One region of the Kitasatospora sp. NBC_01287 genome, then DNA from elsewhere that is predicted to be linked to it. Evidence: riboswitches for the same ligand, from Rfam matches in the RefSeq annotation. Region 1 holds a riboswitch; each other region holds the start of a gene.
What was found. A riboswitch is a leader RNA that binds a small molecule or an ion and turns the genes downstream of it on or off. The one in region 1 is predicted to bind S-adenosylmethionine.

Region 1 (4,203 bases):
GGTTGAAGTGCTGGAACACGAAGCCGATCCGGCCACGCTGGGCCAGGATCGCCCGTTCGCTCAGCTCCTTGAGCCGGGTGCCCTGCCGGCGCACGCCGATCAGCTCACCGCTGACGCTGACGTGGCCCGCGTCCGGCTTCTCCAGGTGGTTGATCGTGCGCAGCAGCGTCGACTTGCCCGACCCGGACGGTCCCAGGATCACCGCGACCTGCCCGGCCTCCACGGTCAGGTCCACGGCGTCGAGCGCACGGTGCGTGCCGTACCACTTGTGCACGCCGTGGACCTGGACCGCCGCCGGCCGCACCTCATCGGCCTCGATCACCTCCGTCCCGACCGCGTTCACGACCCCGCCCCTCCCGTTCGACGTCACGGCGCTCATCCGCGCACCGCCCCGGACTCGGTGGCGCGGGTCCGCAGCTCGCGCAGGCCCGCCCGCAGCCGCTGCAGGGGCGTCGGTGGGACGGTGCGCAGCGCGCCGCGCGAGTAGTGGCGCTCCACGTAGTACTGCGCGACCGACACGACGCTGGTCAGCAGCACGTACCAGACGGTGGCCACCATCAGCAGCGGCACCACGTCCCCCGGGTAGGTGCTGCCCATGCTCTGGACCTCGCCGAAGAGGTCCAGCAGCGAGACGTAGAAGACCAGCGAGGTGCCCTTGATCAGCCCGATCAGCTGGTTGACGTAGGAGGGGACGATGGCCCGCAGCGCCTGGGGCAGGATGATCCGGGTGAACTGGTAGCGCCTGGGCAGCCCGAGAGCCGCGGCCGCCTCGTGCTGGCCCTGGTCGACCGAGAGGATCCCGGCCCTGACCACCTCGCAGGCGTAGGCGGCCTCGTTGAGGCTCAGGCCGACGGTCGCCACCACCAGGTCGGTGGCCAGGGCCGATTCGTCGAAGTGCACGAAGCCCGGCCCGAACGGCACACCCAGGCTCAGCGTGCGGTACAGCGCGCTGGCGTTGTAGAGGATCAGCAGGACCACGATCAGCGGCACCGAGCGGAAGAGCCAGACGTACGTCCAGCTGACCGCCCGCAGCACCGGGCTCTTCGACAGGCGGCCCAGTGCCAGCAGGATGCCGCCCACGAGCCCGAGCACCGCGCTCAGCGCCGTGACCTCCAGGGTGACGACCAGCCCGTTCATGATCACCGGACGGACGAACCAGTAGCGGAACCGGTCCCACTGGTAGAACGGGTTGGTCACCAGGCCGTGGGCGAACTGCGCGACCAGCACGACGACCACCGCGGTCGCCAGCCACCGGCCGGGATGGCGCAGCGGGATCACCCGCTCCGCGGGCAGCGGCCGCTCGGCGGTGGGCCGTTGGGTGGTGGACTGTTCGGCAGCGGACCCCGGCGAGGTCGGCGCCGGCACGGACCCGGAGGCCACCGCGGACCCGGGGGCGAGCCCGAGGCCGGACGGCCCTCGGGCGCCTGTGAGGAGGGAGGGGGGTGGTTCGTTCATCGGAGGAGCTCCAGCGGGGTCGAGGAAACCCGGGCATCGGAGGGCACCCTGGACCGTGCGCCGCGGGTGCGGCCGGGGTACGGGTGATCGGCCCGACCGCGCCTGCGCGGCGGCGGTTCGGCGGGGCACCGGCCTTCGGCCGACACTCAGGTCGGGGCAGGGCCGGGCAGAGGTCGGACGGACCGGACCGGACCGGGTCGGACCCGGCGGAACCAGGTCAGGTCAGGTCGAAGCAGCTCAGGTCGGCTCCGGTCAGGTCAGCGGCGGCACGGGGCCGGCGTCGCTCAACCGCGACAGAGGGCGCTGCTCACCCGGAGCAGATCGACGTGGCGCCGGGCGACCCGGGCCTGGAAGGACCCGTGCGGGCGCGGCGTCGTGCTGCGGTGCCGTGCGTGCATGTCGATCACCTCCCAGTTGCCTGGCCCGTGGGCCGCGCGCTTACCGGACACCTCGTCCTGTCGGGTCGTCACCTGGAGCACCCCACCGCGGACGAGGGTTGCCGGTCAGCGAGCCAGGGCTTGACGCTGACGCTCATGACCGGGGCTCACGTTAACCGCTCGCCCGGCCCTGGGCAATCCCCACCGGTGTGGTGGAGGTCGCATCCGACCAGCACGGACACGAGCGGTACGGTTGTTCCTCCCCGTGGTACCGATCCAGACAGGCCGGGTATGAGCACACGCCAACTGCGTTCCGGATGGCCGCGCTTGGCCTGCCCGGCACTGGTGCGGCGGCGCTGGCTGGACAACACCGGGGCGCCGACCGGCCTCTGTCGCCGCTGACCCGCGTCGCCACCGACCCGCGTCGCCACCGACCCGCCACCGACCCGCCGGTGATCCGCCGCCGTTCCGGCCGCCGACCTGACGCCGACCCACCGGTGACCTGACGCATCCGCCCCCGACCGCGCGGGAACTACCGCGACGCGGATGCCTTCCGCGAACCCCCGCAACTCCAGCCGCCGACAACGCCCTTCGCGATCCGCGAGGGTGGGCCGGCGCCGCCCCAGCACCTTCGAGAAGACACCGAGGAGTGGAACCGCATGCCCACGCCCACCTCCCACCTGCTCACCGCCGACGCCGACGCCGCACCAGGTCCGGGGCACCCCGTCCCGCCCGCCGCCCCGCACCCGCTGGACAACCCCGTCCGCGCCGCCCTGCTGGGGGCGCACGCGCACCTGGCCGAGCGGCGCGGCGAGGTGCTCCGCTACCCGGTCGACGTCTCGCCGTTCGCCGCCCTGCCGGAACGGCCGGACGAGCAGACCTGGCGCGACGTGGCCGCGCTCTTCGGGCCCGGCGCCGTGGTGCCGGTGACGGGGATCCTGGGCTCCGCTCCCGCGGGGTGGGAGGTCGTGATGGACCTCGCCGGGGTCCAACTGGTGGACGCGGGCGTCGCCGCCGCGCCCGACGACGAGGCCATCCCGCTGGGTCCGGCCGATGTGCCGGAGATGCTCGCGCTGGTGGAGCGGGCCAAGCCCGGCCCGTTCCTGCCGCGCACCATCGCGCTCGGCCACTACCTCGGGATCCGGCGCGGCGGTGTGCTGGTGGCGATGGCCGGTGAGCGACTGCACCCGCCGGGCTGGACCGAGATCAGCGCCGTCTGCACGGCCGAGGGCCACCGCGGGCAGGGGCTGGCCACCCGGCTGGTGCACGCGGTCGCGGCCGGCATCCGGGCCCGGGGCGAGACGCCGTTCCTGCACGCGGCCGCGAGCAACACCGACGCGATCCGGCTCTACGAGTCCCTCGGCTTCGAACTGCGCCGCCGGGTCGGCTTCCGCTCCGTCCGGGTCCCCGCCACCGGGCCCGAGGCGCGCCCCTGACCGCCGGGGCCTCGCGATTCGTCCCGAACCGACGGGGATTGTTTTCGCCACCGGGGCGGTTATACGGTGCACGCAGCTGACGAGGTGACGAGGCGATGGGGGGTGCGGCGCAGGTGACGAGGACGAGACCGCTGGACGCACGCCCGGGAGCCGAACTCCACTCCTGCGGCCGCTGCCTGATCGCGCGTCGGGCCACTGGTGCCTACTCGCGCCGGCACATCGACCTGCAGCGTGTCGCCAGCGCCCTGTGTCCGGCCTGACGCACCACCGGCCCGCCTGCGGGCCCCACGTCCCGGCCGCGTGCGCCGGCACCGCCGCCGACACCACTGTCAGCACCGGGGCCGCCCTCGCGTCCCGGGTCCGTTGACCTCCAGGTGCTCCCCGGCGCCCTGACGCCCAGGCCTGCCGACTCCTCGCACGCCGACCCTTCGCACGCCGCCTCCCCGCACCCGTACTCCCCGCACGCCCACACCACCCGTGCCCCCGCAGCGCACCGCGCCCATCGCGCGCGCTGCCGCCCCGAGGCACGCCCGCGGCCGTCCCGCCCGTGCGGCGGCCCACCGAGCAGGAAGCGACTCCGTCCATGGCCCAACCGCATCCCGCCCTCCACCTGGCGCTCGCCCTCGACGGCGCCGGCTGGCACCCCGCCGCCTGGCGGGAGCCCGACGCCCGGCCGGGCGAGCTGTTCACGGCCGGCTACTGGACCGACCTGGTCACCGAGGCCGAGCGCGGCCTGCTGGACTTCGTGACGATCGAGGACTCGCTCAGCCTGCAGTCCGCCGACCCCTCGGCACCCGACGACCGCACCGACCAGGTCAGGGGCCGACTGGACGCGGTGCTGATCGCCGCCCGGGTGGCCCCGCTGACCCGGCACATCGGCCTGCTGCCCACCGCCGTGGTCACCCACACCGAACCGTTCCACCTCTCCAAGGCCA
Region 2 (4,203 bases), on a different contig from region 1:
GGCTCACCCGCTCGCCGTACACCCCGGTGTCACGGCCGCACCGGCGCGGAATGGATGCGCCATGGCAGACCAGCGCTCCGACGAGCCCGCCCCGCTCGTCACCTACCTCCTGATCGCGCTCAACTGCCTGGTCTTCCTGGCCGGCCCCAGCGGGGTCAACCCCCGGTACGGCGCGACCGAGGCCGCGCGCGCCTGCGCCGCCCAGCACTACCAGCAGCGCTGGGGGGCGGTCCCCGCCGAGCTGCTGAGCAACCGTCCGCTGAGCCCCGCCCAGCTGGCCGCGCTCACTCCTCCGGTGCCCGGCTGCCCGCTGCTGGCCACTCCGCACAAGGTGCCGGCCCTCTCCGTGCTCACCTCGCTCTTCGTGCACGGCGGCTGGCTGCACCTGCTGGGCAACATGCTCTTCCTCTTCATCTTCGGCGCCGGCGTCGAGGAGCGCTTCGGCCGGGTGCGCTTCCTCCTCTTCTACCTGGCCGTCGGCGTGCTGGCCGGGTACGGCTACGCGGCCCTGGGCGGACACGGCCCGGACTCGCTGCGCCCACTGGTCGGCGCCTCGGGCGCGATCGCCGGGGTGCTCGGCGGCTATCTGCGCCTCTACCCGCGGGCCAGGGTGACGGCGCTGGTCCCGGCGCTGCTCTTCCTGCCGCTGCGGCTGCCCGCCTGGCTGGTGCTCGGCCTCTGGTTCGCCGTCCAGTGGTGGTCGGTGCGCCAGGTCGGCAGCGGGGTCGCCTACCTGGCCCATGTGATCGGCTTCAGTGCCGGCTTCCTGGCCCTGTGGGTGGCGGGAAGGCGCGCCGGATACCCTGGCCCCATCCTCCCCCGGCCCCCGACCGGGGGGAGCCCCAGCCCAGGAGCCCAACCGTGATCACCGCCATCGTGCTCATCAGGACCAGCGTCGACCAGATCCCGGAGATCGCCGAGGCGATCGCCGCGATCGAGGGGGTCAGTGAGGTCTACTCGGTCACCGGTGGCTACGACCTGGTCGCCATGGTGCGGGTGCGCCGCCACGACGACCTGGCCGACGTGATCCCCGGCCGGCTCAACAAGGTGCCCGGGGTCGCGCACACCGAGACCCAGATCGCCTTCCGGACCTACTCGCAGCACGACCTGGAGGCCGCGTTCGCGCTCGGCCTGGACGGCTGACGCCCGCTCAGCGCCGGGTGTCGGCGACGCAGCGCCCGCCCTCGTTGCGGTAGTTCCACCGGGCGCCGTCGCTGACCAGCTCGCGCACCGCGCCCAGGAACCGCTCGATGTGCTCCTCGGGGGTGCCGGCCCCGAAGCTGACCCGGATCGCGTTCAGGCTGCGCTCCCCCGGCAGCGAGGGCTCAGGCGCCCCGCACTCCGAGACCTGGCCGGCCGGCGACTCGCCGCCGAGCAGCGTGCGCACCAGCGGGTGCGCGCAGAACAGGCCGTCCCGCACCCCGATCCCGTACTCGGCCGAGAGCGCCGCCGAGAAGTGCGAGCTGTTCCAGCCCCGCACCACGAAGGAGAGCACGCCGACCCGGGCCGCCCCGGTGCCGAACAGGCTGAGCACCTGGACCTCGGGGATCTCGGCCAGGCCGGCCGTCAGCCGCTCGATCAGCCGCTGCTCGCGCGCCTGGAGCGCCTCGAAGCCGGCCTCGGTCAGCGCCCGACAGGCGGCGGCGATGGCATAGGCGCCGATCACGTTCGGCGAGCCGGCCTCGTGCCGCGCCGGGCCCTGGTGCCACTCCACCGCCACCGAGCCGTCCGCCTCCCGGGCCACCGTGCGCGAGGCGCCGCCGCCGGCCAGGTAGGGCTCGGCCGCGTCCAGCCAGTCGCTGCGCCCGGCCAGCACACCCGCGCCGAACGGGGCGTAGAGCTTGTGGCCGGAGAAGGCGACCCAGTCCACGTCCAGCTCGCGCACCGAGACCCGGTGGTGCGGGGCCAGCTGCGCGGCGTCCAGCACCACCCGCGCACCGTGCTGGTGCGCGACCCGGGTCAGCTCGGCCACCGGCCACAGCTCGCCGGTGACGTTGGAGGCGCCGGTGACGCAGAGCAGCCGCGGGCCGGCCTGCTCGGCCGGGTTGGAGGCCGCCAGCGCCTCGGCGAGCGCGGCCACCGCCTCCTCGGGCGAGCGCGGTGCCCGCAGGTAGCTGACCGGCAGGCCGGCCTGGGCCCAGGGCAGCAGCGAGGCGTGGTGCTCGGTCTCGAAGGCGTAGACCCGGGTGCCCGCGGGCAGCGCGCCCGCCAGCAGGTTGAGCGAGTCGGTGGTGGCCCGGGTGAAGACCACCTGGTCGCCCTCGCGCAGGTCGAGGAAGTCGGCGACGGTGCGCCGGCTCTGCTCGAAGAGGTCGGTGGAGAGCTGCGAGAGGTAGCCGGCGCCGCGGTGCACGCTGCCGTAGTACGGGGCGTAGGCGGCGACCTCGTCCCAGACCCGCTGCAGGGCCGGCGAGCTGGCCGCGTAGTCGAGGGCGGCGTAGGCGACCTTCTCACCGGAGACCAGCGGGACCTGGACATCGGCACCGAGGACGGCGAGCGGGGCGCAGAGGTCGACAGAGGTGGACATGGGTGTGCACTCCTTCGGGGTCAGGACCCCGGGAGTGTGACAATGCCGGTGGTCCGCGCTTGCCGTGCGGACCTGTCGCCGCCTGGCCTGGTCTTCACCCAGGGCACCCCGCCACGGACGGAGGGTTGCCGGACAGCAAGCTGGGGCTTGTCGCGCTGTCACTCATGACCTGTCGCAGACTCTAGGTCAGTGCCCGAAGCGTGGTCAAACGACGTTCCAGCATGCGGACAGCAGGGCGCCCGCCGACCCCAGGGGTCGGCGGGCGCGACGGCGTTGACGGGGGGTCAGCGCGCGGTGGCCTCGGCCCAGCGCTTGAGCGTGTCCTGCGCCGCTCCGGAGTCGATCGCCTCGGTGGTGCGGGTCATCGCGGCGGCCAACTGCTCGACCAGCGGTGCCCCGGTCAGCTCCAGCGCGACCAGCGCCGCCGCCGAGTTCAGCACCACCGCGTCGCGCACCGGACCGCGCTCGCCGGCCAGCACCCGCCGCGCCACGCCCGCGTTGTACTCGGCGTCCGCGCCGCGCAGCTCCTCGATGCCCACCAGCTCGATGCCCAGCTCGCGCGGGTCGAGCACGGTCTCGGTGACGCTCCCCTGCCGCACCACCCAGACCCGTGAGGTGGCGCAGACGGTGAGCTCGTCCAGCCCGTCTTCGCCGCGGAAGACCAGCGCCGAGGAGCCGCGCTCGGCCAGCACCCCGGCGATCAGGCCCGCCAGCCGGGTGTCGAAGCAGCCGACCGCGTGCGCGGTGACGTGGGCCGGGTTGGTCAGCGGCCCCAGGATGTTGAAGGCGGTGGCCACCCCGAGGTCCCGGCGGGCCGGGGCGGCGTGCCGCATCGCCGGATGGAACTTGGCCGCGAAGCAGAAGGTGAGGCCGACCTCCTCGGCCACCTCGGCCACCCGCCGGGCGCTCAGGTCCAGCCGGATCCCCAGCCGCTCCAGGACGTCGGAGGAGCCGCTGGCCGAGGAAGCCGCCCGGTTGCCGTGCTTGACCACCTTGGCCCCGGCCGCCGCCGCCACGATGGCCGACATGGTGGAGATGTTGACGGTCTTCGCCCGGTCGCCGCCGGTGCCGACGATGTCCACGGCGGGGCCGGGAATGTGCAGCGGCTCGGCGTGCGCGTACATCGCCTCGACCAGTCCGGCGATCTCCGCCACCGTCTCGCCCTTGGCCCGCAGCGCGACCATGAAGCCGGCCACCTGCACCGGGCTGGCCTCACCGCTCATGATCCGGTCCATCGCCCAGGCGGTGTCCTGCTGGGAGAGATCGGCTCCGTCGAGCAGGGTGCTCAGCAGGTCGGGCCAGGTGCGGACCACCTGCACGGGGTCGCTACCGCCGTTCGCAGGGTTCACATTCACCATGGCCGACTCCAGCTCGCATCCGGTGTTCGTCACTGAGGGATGCGGCCAGCCTAGCGACCGGCGAAGGGCCGCCGCGGCACCCGCGGCAGCCCTTCTCTCCTGCTGAGACGGCCGCCCCGCGAGGGAGCGGCCGCCTGTCCAGCTCCGACCGGACCGGTCAGCGCGCCAGGGTGCGCGCCTCGACCCTGGCCCGCAGCAGCGTGGCCACCGCCTCGGCGAGCGCGACCGGGTCCACCGGCTGCGAGATCGCCGCGTCGGCCCGGCTCCAGGCGGCCAGCCAGGTGTCCTGCGGCCGGCCGATCAGCACCAGCACCGGCG
Region 3 (4,203 bases), on a different contig from region 1:
CTGTCCGCCGACGTCGAAGCCGCCCTGGTCCAGCCGCCCCTGCGGAGAGCGCCCGACGGCCTCCCGGTCGGCCGGGCCGAGCGCGGCGCAGACCCAGACGGTGTTCGGGTCGTCGATCGCGGAGAGCCCCGAGACCAGCCCGCCGCCGCCGCGCTTGAGGGTCAGCGTTCCGTCCGGGGCACTGCTGAACGAGACCGGGCCGCGATTGGAAGCCACCAGGACGCGCGCTGTGGTCGTGTGATCGGCCATACGTTCAACCTTGCCGGGGTGGGCGAGCCGCAAACCAGGGCTTAGGTCACATCCGGCCGCGCTCGCGGTGGGACCGGTACTGCGCCAGCCCGATCATCGGGGGCCGCTCCAGCGCGGTGACCGGGTGGCTGCGGGCGGTGAACTCCCGGCTGTCCGCGTCCCGGTCGAACTGGGTGAGCACCGGGCGGGCCAGGTCCTCGGCGGCCTTCAGCCGGTGGGTGCGGTCCAGCCGCTCCAGCGCGGTGCGGTAGATGGTGGCGGCCATCCGGCCCAGCGCCTGGCTGTCCTGGTGGCGGTGGTGGCGCACCCCGACGTCGACCTGGGCCAGCGCGTCCAGTCCGACCAGCTCCAGGGCGTCCACCAGCAGGCCGAGTTCGACCCCGTAGCCGGTCGGGAAGTGCAGCCGCTCCAGCAGCGAGCGGCGGGCCGCGTACTCGCCGCCGAGCGGCTGCACGAAGCCGGCCAGCTCGGGCCAGTGCAGGTTGAGCAGCGGGCGGGCGACCAGCTCGGTGACCCGCCCGCCACCGGCCGGCACCACCGCGCCCTCGGTCTCCAGCGGCCGGTCGTACATCGCCTTGACCAGTTGCAGGTCGGGCTCGGTGAGCAGCGGTCCGACGATGCCGCAGACGAAGGCCGGGTCGAACTCGCGCAGGTCGGCGTCGATGAAGCAGACGATCGAGCCGCTGGTCACCAGCAGCGAGCGCCAGAGCACCTCGCCCTTGCCCGGCACCGCCGGCAGGTCGGGCAGGACCTCGTCCCGGTGCACCACCGCGGCCCCGGCCCGCGCGGCCACCTCGGCGGTGCGGTCCACCGACCCGGAGTCGACCACCACCAGCTCGTCCACCAGCGGCAGCCGCTCGATCAGCTCCCGCCGGATCACCTCGACGATGTCGCCCACCGTGGACTCCTCGTCCAGCGCGGGCAGGACCACGCTCACCGTGCCGGCCGGCCCGGCGGCCCGCTTGGCGGCGAGCAGTCGGTCGGGCGACCACTCGCTCGCCCGCCAGGACCGGCGGCGTAGCCAGTCGGCGACCTCCGGAAGGGGCGCGGGGTTCTGCTCGGCAGGCAAATCTCGCTCCTCGTACATCGCGTCTCGCGTTGCGGACGGTCGGGACCAGGTGCCCGGCCTTCGGATACAGTCTTCGTACTGCGGTCAGACCTTCGCACGCCGGGGTTGGCCCCAGGGAAGACCAGCACAGCGCAGGACCACAACTTCACAGAGCTCATCCAGAGGGACTGAGGGAACGGCCCGTCGACGTCCCGGCAACCTTCTCGTCCGGCCCGTGGGGCCCGGCGGGACAGGTGCCAATTCCGTCCTGTGGCGCGCCCGCGTCACGGGGAAGATGAGGAGAGAGGCCTCCGCCACCATGGCTACCGCTACCCCCGCACCCGCCGTCCCTTCGGTCGACCTCGGCCCCGCCGCCGCGCTGTCCTGTCGCGAGTGCGGCACCCGGTTCCCGCTCGGCCCCAGCTTCGCCTGCCTGGAGTGCTTCGGCCCGCTGGAGATCGCCTACGACTTCGGCGGCTACGAGGCCGAGCAGCTGCGCAAGCAGATCGAGGCCGGCCCGGCATCGATCTGGCGCTACGCCCCGCTGCTGCCGGTGCCCGCCGACGTCGCCGCCAAGCCCAACCTCAACCCGGGCTGGACCCCGCTGGTGAAGGCCGACAACCTGGGCCGCGAGCTCGGCTTCACCGCTCAGCTGCACGTCAAGGACGACTCCGGCAACCCCACCCACTCCTTCAAGGACCGGGTGGTGGCCTGCGCCATCGAGGCCGCCCGCGCCTTCGACTTCACCACCCTCTCCTGCTCATCCACCGGCAACCTGGCCGGCGCGGTGGGCGCGGCCGCGGCCCGCGCCGGGTTCAAGTCCTGCGTCTTCATCCCGCACGACCTGGAGCGGGGCAAGGTCGTGATGGCCGGTGTCTACGGCGGCGAACTGGTCGGCATCGAGGGCAACTACGACGATGTGAACCGCTTCTGCTCCGAGCTGATCGGCGACCCGGCCGGTGAGGGCTGGGGCTTCGTCAACGTCAACCTGCGCCCGTACTACGGCGAGGGCTCCAAGACCCTGGCCTACGAGATCTGCGAGCAGCTCGGCTGGCGGCTGCCGGAGCAGCTGGTGATCCCGATCGCCTCGGGCTCCCAGCTCACCAAGATCGACAAGGGGCTGCAGGAGCTGATCAAGCTGGGCCTGGTCGAGGACCGGCCCTACAAGATCTTCGGGGCCCAGGCGGCCGGCTGCTCGCCGGTCTCGGCGGCCTTCAAGGCCGGCCGTGACGTGATCCGCCCGGTCAAGCCGGACACCATCGCCAAGTCGCTGGCGATCGGCAACCCGGCCGACGGCCCGTACGTGCTGGACATCGCCCGGCGTACCGGCGGCGCGGTCGAGGACGTCACCGACGCCGAGGTGGTGGACGCGATCAGGCTGCTGGCCAGGACCGAGGGGATCTTCGCCGAGACGGCGGGCGGGGTGACCATCGGCGTGCTCAGGAAGCTGGTCGAGAACGGCCTGCTGGACCCGGCCAAGGAGACCGTCGCGATCAACACCGGGGACGGCCTGAAGACGCTGGACGCGGTGGCCGACGCCGGCCTGACCGCCACCATCCGGCCGACCCTGGAGTCCTTCCGGGCCGCCGGCCTGGCCTCCTGACCACCAGTCAGCCCGCCAGCCAGTCAGCCAGTCAGCACGCCAGCACGCCAGCACGCCGGCCTGCCCGGCCGCCCGGCCTTCCGTCACCGCGAGGAGCAACCCCCATGAGCGCCAACGTCCGCATCCCGACCATCCTGCGCACCTACACCGACGGCCGGGCCGAGGTGAGCGCCGAGGGCGCCACCCTGCAGGAGGTCATCGCCGACCTGGAGAAGAACCACCCCGGCATCGGCCAGCGGATCCTGGACGAGAGCGGCAAGCTGCGCCGTTTCGTCAACGTCTACGTGAACGACGACGACGTGCGGTTCGCCGAGGGCCTGGCCACCGGGGTCGAGGACGGCGCCGGGGTCTCGATCATCCCGGCGGTGGCGGGCGGCTGCTGACGACCGGTCAGCGCCCGTCGCGCGGGTCAGCGGGGCGTCGTGCCCGGTGCCGGACATCCGGCGCTCGGCGTGGCGCCCCGCGCCGTGTCCGTGGCGGCCATCCGCAGGGCATAGGCTGTTCCCGGCTCCCGGGGACGGCCCCGGCGCTGGAGTACCGCTCGCGCTGTCCGGCTCCTGAGACGCCATCTGCCGAGGTATCGCCTGAATCATGTCGGCGACTCGTCAGAATTCTTTGGACTATTCGTGAGTTTCGTCCGCTATGTCCGGACCGAAATGGCGAGCTCTGTCGCATTCCTCCCTTGCTATCCCTTGGCGCCCCGGTCGAATTGGCGTCCAGTGGGCCTGTTGCACAGGGCGCCGATGCGGATACATTCAGCCGCGGTCGATGCATTCACCTGCTCCGTCGGCGCCAACTGGCTTCCGGGGGTGGGGCGGTGCGGCACGCAGGGGCGCGCCCAGGGGGGTTTCCTCGGGCATCTCTGCCAGACCCGTGCCCGTGACCTGCGGGTGCGTGAAGGGCCAGCACAGCACTAGGGGAGTTCGGAATGGCTCAGGGCACCGTCAAGTGGTTCAACGCGGAGAAGGGCTACGGCTTCATCGCGGTCGACGGTGGTGCGGACGTGTTCGTCCACTACAGCGCGATCCAGATGGACGGCTACCGCACCCTTGAAGAGGGCCAGCGGGTCGAGTTCGAGATCTCCCAGGGGCAGAAGGGCCCGCAGGCGGACATGGTCCGCGCGGCGGTCTGACCTTTCCGAACCTCGGAGCCTCGGCTCTCACCGAGCTGGTGGTTCAGCGGCAGGCCCGTATCCCGTCCCCGACCTCGGGGCGGGCTGCGGGCCTGCCGTTCGTTCGAGCCCGGTTGCGGTCGGCTCGTCGAAGGAGCTTGCACTCGCCATGCCGGAGTGCTAATCATTGGC

Region 2: linked by a shared signal. The riboswitch ahead of OG455_RS29250 (aminotransferase class V-fold PLP-dependent enzyme) and the one ahead of OG455_RS39620 (amino acid ABC transporter permease) in region 1 are both predicted to bind S-adenosylmethionine.
Region 3: linked by a shared signal. The riboswitch ahead of thrC (threonine synthase) and the one ahead of OG455_RS39620 (amino acid ABC transporter permease) in region 1 are both predicted to bind S-adenosylmethionine.

Annotation. Positions count from the first base shown of each region.
Region 1 covers NZ_JAPEPB010000002.1:590,010-594,212, forward strand. Annotated here, with positions in the region: gene OG455_RS39615 (amino acid ABC transporter ATP-binding protein) at 1-304, opposite strand, end outside; gene OG455_RS39620 (amino acid ABC transporter permease) at 376-1,455, opposite strand; gene OG455_RS39625 (putative leader peptide) at 1,740-1,925, opposite strand; SAM riboswitch class IV at 1,885-1,994, opposite strand; gene OG455_RS39630 (GNAT family N-acetyltransferase) at 2,492-3,268, shown strand; gene OG455_RS42310 (putative leader peptide) at 3,364-3,528, shown strand; gene OG455_RS39635 (LLM class flavin-dependent oxidoreductase) at 3,852-4,203, shown strand, end outside.
Region 2 covers NZ_JAPEPB010000001.1:6,688,210-6,692,412, reverse strand. Annotated here, with positions in the region: gene OG455_RS29260 (rhomboid family intramembrane serine protease) at 62-865, shown strand; gene OG455_RS29255 (Lrp/AsnC ligand binding domain-containing protein) at 862-1,143, shown strand; gene OG455_RS29250 (aminotransferase class V-fold PLP-dependent enzyme) at 1,151-2,527, opposite strand; SAM riboswitch class IV at 2,578-2,697, opposite strand; gene trpD (anthranilate phosphoribosyltransferase) at 2,812-3,885, opposite strand; gene OG455_RS29240 (hypothetical protein) at 4,043-4,203, opposite strand, start outside.
Region 3 covers NZ_JAPEPB010000001.1:4,207,420-4,211,622, reverse strand. Annotated here, with positions in the region: gene OG455_RS17825 (trehalose-6-phosphate synthase) at 1-249, opposite strand, end outside; gene OG455_RS17820 (glucosyl-3-phosphoglycerate synthase) at 296-1,318, opposite strand; SAM riboswitch class I at 1,470-1,599, shown strand; gene thrC (threonine synthase) at 1,617-2,900, shown strand; gene OG455_RS17810 (ubiquitin-like small modifier protein 1) at 3,005-3,283, shown strand; gene OG455_RS17805 (cold-shock protein) at 3,829-4,032, shown strand.